One region of the Kitasatospora terrestris genome, then DNA from elsewhere that is predicted to be linked to it. Evidence: predicted binding sites of a transcription regulator. Region 1 holds the regulator's gene; each other region holds the start of a gene.
The links. Region 1 encodes HrcA, which represses chaperone genes, less so after heat shock. Its sites were predicted from a motif close to TTNGCACTCNGNNNNNCNGAGTGCNAA; they were not measured.
Positions count from the first base shown of each region.

Region 1 (2,259 bases):
ACTCGGGGCACGGGGTGGGCACCACGGTGCCGAAGCCCTGGCACTGCGGGCAGGGGCGGGAGGTCATGACCTGGCCCAGGAAGGACCGGGTGACCTGGGAGACCTCGCCCTTGCCGCGGCACATGTCACAGGTCTGCGCGGAGGTGCCGGGGGCGGCGCCCTCGCCGTTGCAGGTGGTGCAGGTGACGGCGGTGTCGACCTGGAGTTCCTTGGTGGTGCCGAAGGCGGCCTCCTCCAGGGTGATCTCCAGGCGGATCATGGCGTCCTGGCCGCGGCGCGTCCGGGAGCGCGGACCGCGCTGGCCGGAGGCGGCGCCGAAGAAGGCGTCCATGATGTCGGAGAAGCCGAAGCCCGCCGCGCCCGCGCCGAATCCGCCCGCGCCGCCGCCGTTGGGCGACAGCGGGTCGCCGCCGAGGTCGTAGACCTGGCGCTTCTGCGGATCGGAGAGCACCTCGTAGGCGGCGTTGATCTCCTTGAACCGCTCCTGCGTCTTCGGGTCGGGGTTGACGTCCGGGTGCAGTTCGCGTGCGAGGCGTCGGAACGCCTTCTTGATCTCGTCCTGCCCCGCGTCGCGTCGGACGCCGAGTACCGCGTAGTAGTCCGTGGCCACCAAATGCTCCGGTTTGTTCCGCCTCTAGAAGTGCTTGCGATCGACTGCGCCGGCTCCGACCGGCATCCCTGCTACGACTCGGCCAGGATCTGGCCCACGTACCGTGCCACCGCTCGCACCGCCCCCATTGTGCCCGGGTAATCCATCCGGGTCGGACCGATCACCCCGAGCTTTGCCACGCTCTGGTCGCCCGAACCGTAACCGACCGAGACCATCGAGGTGGAATTGAGCCCCTCGTACGCGATCTCGTGGCCGATCCGGACCGTCATCCCGGACTCCGCCGTCTCGCCCAGGAGGCGGAGCAGGACGACCTGCTCCTCCAGCGCCTCCAGCACGGGCTGGACGGTGAGCGGGAAGTCGTGGCCGAAGCGGGTCAGGTTGGCGGTGCCCGCCAGCATGATCCGCTCCTCGTTCTGCTCGGCGAGGGTCTCGAAGAGGGTGGCGAGCACGACGCTGACGATCGGCCGTTCGACCTGCTCGAAGCCGGACGGCAGATCCTCCAGGACCACCGGGACCTCGGGCAGCGGACAGCCGCCGGCCATGCCGTTGAGCTTGGCGCGCAGGTCGCCGAGCAGGGTCTCGCCCACCGTGCCGGGGCAGTCGACCAGTCGCTGCTCGACCCGGCCGGTGTTGGTGATCAGCACCAGCATCAGCTTGGTCGGGGTGATGGCGACCAGCTCGATGTGCCGCACGGTGGAGCGGGTCAGCGAGGGGTACTGGACGACGGCGACCTGCCGGGTCAGCTGGGCGAGCAGCCGCACCGTGCGGGCGACCACGTCGTCCAGGTCGACGGCGCTCTCCAGGAAGTGCCGGATGGCGCGCCGCTCGGGCGCGGACATCGGCTTGACTTCGGCGAGCCGGTCGACGAACAGCCGGTACCCCTTGTCGGTGGGGATCCGGCCCGCACTGGTGTGCGGCTGCTGGATGTACCCCTCCTCCTCCAGCGCGGCCATGTCGTTGCGCACGGTGGCCGGGGAGACGCCCAGGTTGTGCCGCTCGACCAGGGCCTTGGAGCCGACCGGCTCCTCGGTGCCCACGTAGTCCTGGACGATCGCGCGCAGCACCGCGAGCCGCCGCTCGTCGAGCGGGCGGACGGACGGGCGGGCGTCGAACCGCCTGGCCTCGGGCTTGCCGTCCTCGGGCATGGCACGCACCTCCGTCTTCGTCCGTTGACCTGGTAGCCGTCCCCCGTCTGGCACTCCGGAAGGCAGAGTGCCAGGACCGTACCTGCCAGTGTAAGGCCCGGGTCCGACGGCAGGAACGGCCCGGCCACGTGATCCTCGTCCGAGTGGCAGCATCGAACTCAGAAGGCACCTGAGGAGGAAGCGGCGATGTCGACGTCACAGCACTCCCGGTTCGCGCCCGACCGCGGTCTGACCGGGCGGATGGTCACCACGATGTTCCTGATCGGCCTGGTGTACGTGGGCTTCACCGGGCTGCTGATCGTGCTGCTGCGCGGCGCGTGGCCGCTGATCGTCCTGATCTCGGGCGGCCTGTTCGTCGCCCAGTTCTGGTTCAGCGACAAGATCACCGAACGGGCGATGGGCGCCCACGAGGTGACGCCCGAGCAGTACCCGCAGCTGCACGGCGCCGTCGACCGGCTCTGCGCCCTCGCCGACATGCCCAAACCCCGGGTGGCGGTCGCCGAC
Region 1 is NZ_BAABIS010000001.1:2,793,648-2,795,906, forward strand. Features, by position in the region: gene dnaJ (molecular chaperone DnaJ) at 1-610, opposite strand, end outside; gene hrcA (heat-inducible transcriptional repressor HrcA) at 682-1,755, opposite strand; gene htpX (zinc metalloprotease HtpX) at 1,942-2,259, shown strand, end outside.

Region 2 (2,259 bases), 2.0 Mb from region 1:
GCCGACCGCTACGGGCAGTCCGCCGTGCTGGTCCCCGGCGTCCTGGTGCACGCCGTGTCGGTCGGCGCGCTGATCGCCCTGGCCCTCGGCCACGCCCCGGCCTGGACGCTCTTCCTGGCCGCCGTCCCGGCCGGCGCCTCGGTGCCGCAGATCGGCGCCATGGTCCGCGCCCGCTGGGTGGCCAAGCTGGCCGACGACCCGGCCGGGCTCAACACCGCCTTCGCCTTCGAATCGGTCACCGACGAGTTCACCTTCGTGATCGGCCCGGTGCTCGCCACCGCGATCGCCACCGGCGTCTCCCCCGCCACCGGCCTGGTCGCCGAGGCCGTGCTCACCGTGGCCGGCGGCCTGGCCTTCGCCGCCCAGCGCGCCACCGCGCCCGCCCTGAAGGTCCCCGCCCCGGGCACCGCGCGCGAGTCCGCGCTGGCCGCACCCGGCGTACGGCTGCTGGTCGGGGCCTTCCTCGGCGTCGGCACCGTCTTCGGCGCGATGCAGGTCTCGGTCACCGCCTTCGCCGAGTCGGCCGGCCGGGCCGGGACGAGCGGCATCGTGTACGGCGTCTTCGCCGGCGGCTCGATGCTGGCCGGCGTGCTCTACGGCATGATCGCCTGGCGGCACTCCGCCCGGCAGCGGATGCTCGGCTGCTACGCGCTGCTGGTGCTCGGCTGCTCCACCCTGTGGGCGATGCCCAACCTGGTCGCCCTCGCGATCGCCGGGCTCTTCTGCGGCCTCGCCATCGCGCCCACCCTGATCACCGGCTACACCCTGGTCGAGACCCTGGTCGCCGACGGCGCCAAGACCGAGGCCTTCACCTGGCTGACCGGCGCGATCGGCCTCGGCCTGGCGGCCGGCTCGACCGCCGCCGGCCAGCTGATCGACCACGGCGGGCCCTCGGCCGGCTTCCTGGTCCCGGTGGTCGGCTCCGGGCTCGGCCTGGTGGCGCTCGTCACGATGCGCCGTCTGCTGGTGGCCCCGGCCACCGCGGCCCGTACCGTTGCCAGGAGCGTCCCGCTCCGGCCGCAGCCGGTCGGCGCCGCCTCGCGCGGCTGACCGCGCGGCCGACGCTGGACTGACGCGGCGGAATGCCGCATCATGGACCGTTGTTAGCACTCATCAGGTGAGAGTGCCAGGGGGAGTGCAGGAGGAAGAGCAAGTGCCCACGTACCAGTACCAGTGCACCGAGTGCGGCAACGGCCTCGAGGCGGTGCAGAAGTTCAGCGACGACGCACTGACCACGTGCCCCGACTGCCAGGGGAAGCTCCGCAAGGTCTTCTCGGCCGTGGGCGTGGTCTTCAAGGGCTCGGGCTTCTACCGCACCGACAGCCGCTCCTCGTCGAGCAGCTCGGTGGGCGCCTCGTCCTCCTCGACCGCCTCCACCTCCTCGTCGACGCCCTCCTCCTCGACGTCGACGTCCTCCGCTCCCGCCGCGAGCTGAGCGAAGCCTTCCCGGAACCCGGTGGTGCCTGCTGGCGCCGCCGGGTTCCGCGTTTTCTCCCCCCGCCCGGGTGTCCCGCTCACGCCCGGGTGCGCGTTCCCACCCGGGTGCGCGCTCCCGCCCGGGTGTGCGTTCCCACCCGTTCTCACCCGGGTGGGGTACTCCGGTTGTCCACAGGGCCGGTCTGTCCACAGGAAATCGGGGGGCCCTGGGCCGGGCCGGCACTCGGTCGCACTCTGGTTCCGCGCCTCCGGCCGGGGGCGTTCCGACCGGAGAAATGCGGTGCCGCCATGACCACGTACCTCGTTCCCCCGCTGCCCGCGACCGCCGTGCCGCCGCGCCGCGACATCCCGCCGTTCCCGCCGATCCGACGCGGCGGGGGCGGCCGCCACCGGCTGCAGCACGCGGTCCGGCGCAGGCCCGGGGTGCTGGTCACCGGGCTGATCGCGGCCCTCACCGCACTCGCGGCCGGCCCGCTGCGACCCGGCCCACCGCCCGCGGCGCCGCCCGCCGGCTGCGTCGCCGCGTCAACCGGGAAGATCGGATTTCACCCGTAACCTCACCGGGCTGACGCCGTTCAGCGCAGCATGAAGGGCTTCAAGGAATTCCTGCTCCGCGGCAATGTCATCGACCTGGCCGTGGCGGTCGTGATCGGCGCCGCATTCACCAACATCGTCAACGCCTTCGTCAAGGGCATCATCGACCCCCTGGTCGGCGCCTTCGGCAGCAAGGACCTGGCCGCCTACAGCTCCTGCATCAAGGGGCCGTGCGTGGTGGACCCCTCGGGGAACGTCACCTCGGGCATCCGGATCCTGTGGGGATCG
Region 2 is NZ_BAABIS010000001.1:4,813,870-4,816,128, reverse strand. Features, by position in the region: gene ABEB06_RS22305 (MFS transporter) at 1-1,050, shown strand, start outside; gene ABEB06_RS22300 (FmdB family zinc ribbon protein) at 1,154-1,435, shown strand; gene ABEB06_RS22295 (hypothetical protein) at 1,726-1,992, shown strand; gene mscL (large conductance mechanosensitive channel protein MscL) at 2,023-2,259, shown strand, end outside.
Region 2: ABEB06_RS22300 (FmdB family zinc ribbon protein) is a predicted target of HrcA. The motif match lies at 1,104-1,130, and genes of this name have one in related genera.

Region 3 (2,259 bases), 730 kb from region 1:
GGAGCAGGGTGGCGCGGTGCGGGGCGGCCGCCCCCGTGCCGAACCAGATCACCGCCTCCTTCACGTCGCCGTGGTCGGAGACCCATTCCGCCTCCGCACCGTCCGGGACCAGCTCGTGCGGGATGCCCGGGGCGACCTTCAGCGCGCCGTACGGGGTGCGCCGGGCCGCCTCGACCGCCCAGGACAGCGGCGGCGAGTACGCCTCCGGGTCGAACACCCGGCCCCGCGAGGTGCGCCGCGCCGGGTCGGTGAAGACCGCGTCGTACCCGGTGGTGTCGACCTCGGAGACGTCCGCGCAGCGCACCTCGACGAGCTCGGCCAGGCCCAGCGCCGCCGCGTTCGCCTCGGCGACCGCGCAGGTCAGCGGGTCGCGGTCGACCGCCAGCACCGCCACCCCGGCGCGGGCCAGGGCGATCGCGTCGCCGCCGATCCCGCAGCACAGGTCGGCGAGGCGCGCCACGCCGAGCCCGGCGAAGCGCCGGGCCCGCCAGTCGGCGACGCTGCGCCGGGTCGCCTGCTCGACGCCGTCCGGGGTGAAGAACATCGCCTCGGCGTCCGCGCCGAACTTGTCCCGGGCCCGCTGTCGCAGCCGGGCCTGCTCGAACGCGGCCCGGACCAGTTCGGCCGGGTGGTCCCGGCGCAGCCGGGTGGCCAGCGCCAGCTCCTCGGACGGCGTGAACTCCCGCAGCTCGGCCAGCAGGTCGCGGCCCTGACCGGTCAGCAGCGCCCGGAACGATTCGATCTCCACGGGACCATTCTCCCCCGGGTCCGCGCGAGTTCCGCGCGACGCTGTTGGCACTCTGGTTGACTGAGTGCTAACGGCGTCCTAAGGTCGTTCCTGGCACTCCCCCCAGGGAGAGTGCTAACGCGATGGAGCGTGTCTGACCCCCGCGACGGCAGACGTGCGGTCATCGCCCCCTACCTGTTAGACAACCCCGTAATCTCCGAAGGGGAGCTCGGACGTGACCACCAGCAGCAAGGTTGCCATCAAGCCGCTCGAGGACCGCATCGTGGTCCAGCCGCTCGACGCCGAGACCACCACGGCCTCCGGCCTGGTTATCCCGGACACCGCCAAGGAGAAGCCCCAGGAGGGCGTCGTCCTGGCCGTCGGCCCGGGCCGCTTCGAGGACGGCCAGCGCCTGCCGCTCGACGTCGCCGTCGGTGACATCGTCCTGTACTCGAAGTACGGCGGCACCGAGGTGAAGTACCAGGGCGAGGAGTACCTGGTCCTCTCGGCTCGCGACGTCCTCGCGATCATCGAGAAGTAAGTCGTTCCAGCCCGCCCCGGATCCGTGTCAGTACTGACAGGGGCCCGGGGCGCGGTTGTTGGTTCACGTAGGCAGCACAACCCTAGGGAAACGGGATCATGGCGAAGACCCTGCAGTTCGACGAGGACGCCCGCCGCTCGCTGGAGCGCGGCGTCAACAAGCTGGCCGACACCGTCAAGGTGACCATCGGCCCCAAGGGCCGCAACGTCGTCATCGACAAGAAGTTCGGCGCCCCCACCATCACCAACGACGGTGTGACCATCGCCCGCGAGGTCGAGCTCGACGACCCGTACGAGAACCTCGGCGCGCAGCTGGTCAAGGAGGTCGCCACCAAGACCAACGACGTCGCGGGCGACGGCACCACCACCGCCACCGTGCTCGCCCAGGCCCTGGTCAACGAGGGCCTGCGCAACGTCGCCGCCGGCGCCGGCCCGGCCGCCCTGAAGAAGGGCATCGACAAGGCCGTCGCCGCCGTCTCCGAGCACCTGCTCTCCATCGCCCGCGAGATCGAGGGCCAGGAGGACGTCGCCGCCGTCGCCGCCCTCTCCGCGCAGGACCCGCAGGTCGGCGAGCTGATCGGCGAGGCCATCGCCAAGGTCGGCAAGGACGGTGTGATCACCGTCGAGGAGTCCAACACCTTCGGCGTGGAGCTGGACTTCACCGAGGGCATGCAGTTCGACAAGGGCTACCTGTCGCCGTACTTCGTCACCGACGCGGAGCGCCAGGAAGCCGTCCTCGAGGACCCGTACATCCTGATCAACCAGGGCAAGATCTCCTCCATCCAGGAGCTGCTGCCGCTGCTGGAGAAGGTCCTGCAGGCCGGCGCCTCCAAGCCGCTGCTGATCATCGCCGAGGACGTGGACGGCGAGGCGCTCTCCACCCTGGTGGTCAACAAGATCCGCGGCACCTTCAACGCGGTCGCGGTCAAGGCCCCGGGCTTCGGCGACCGCCGCAAGGCCATCCTCGGCGACATCGCCACCCTCACCGGCGG
Region 3 is NZ_BAABIS010000001.1:3,518,945-3,521,203, reverse strand. Features, by position in the region: gene ABEB06_RS15975 (class I SAM-dependent methyltransferase) at 1-748, opposite strand, end outside; gene groES (co-chaperone GroES) at 963-1,268, shown strand; gene groL (chaperonin GroEL) at 1,367-2,259, shown strand, end outside.
Region 3: groES (co-chaperone GroES) is a predicted target of HrcA. The motif match lies at 793-819, and genes of this name have one in related genera.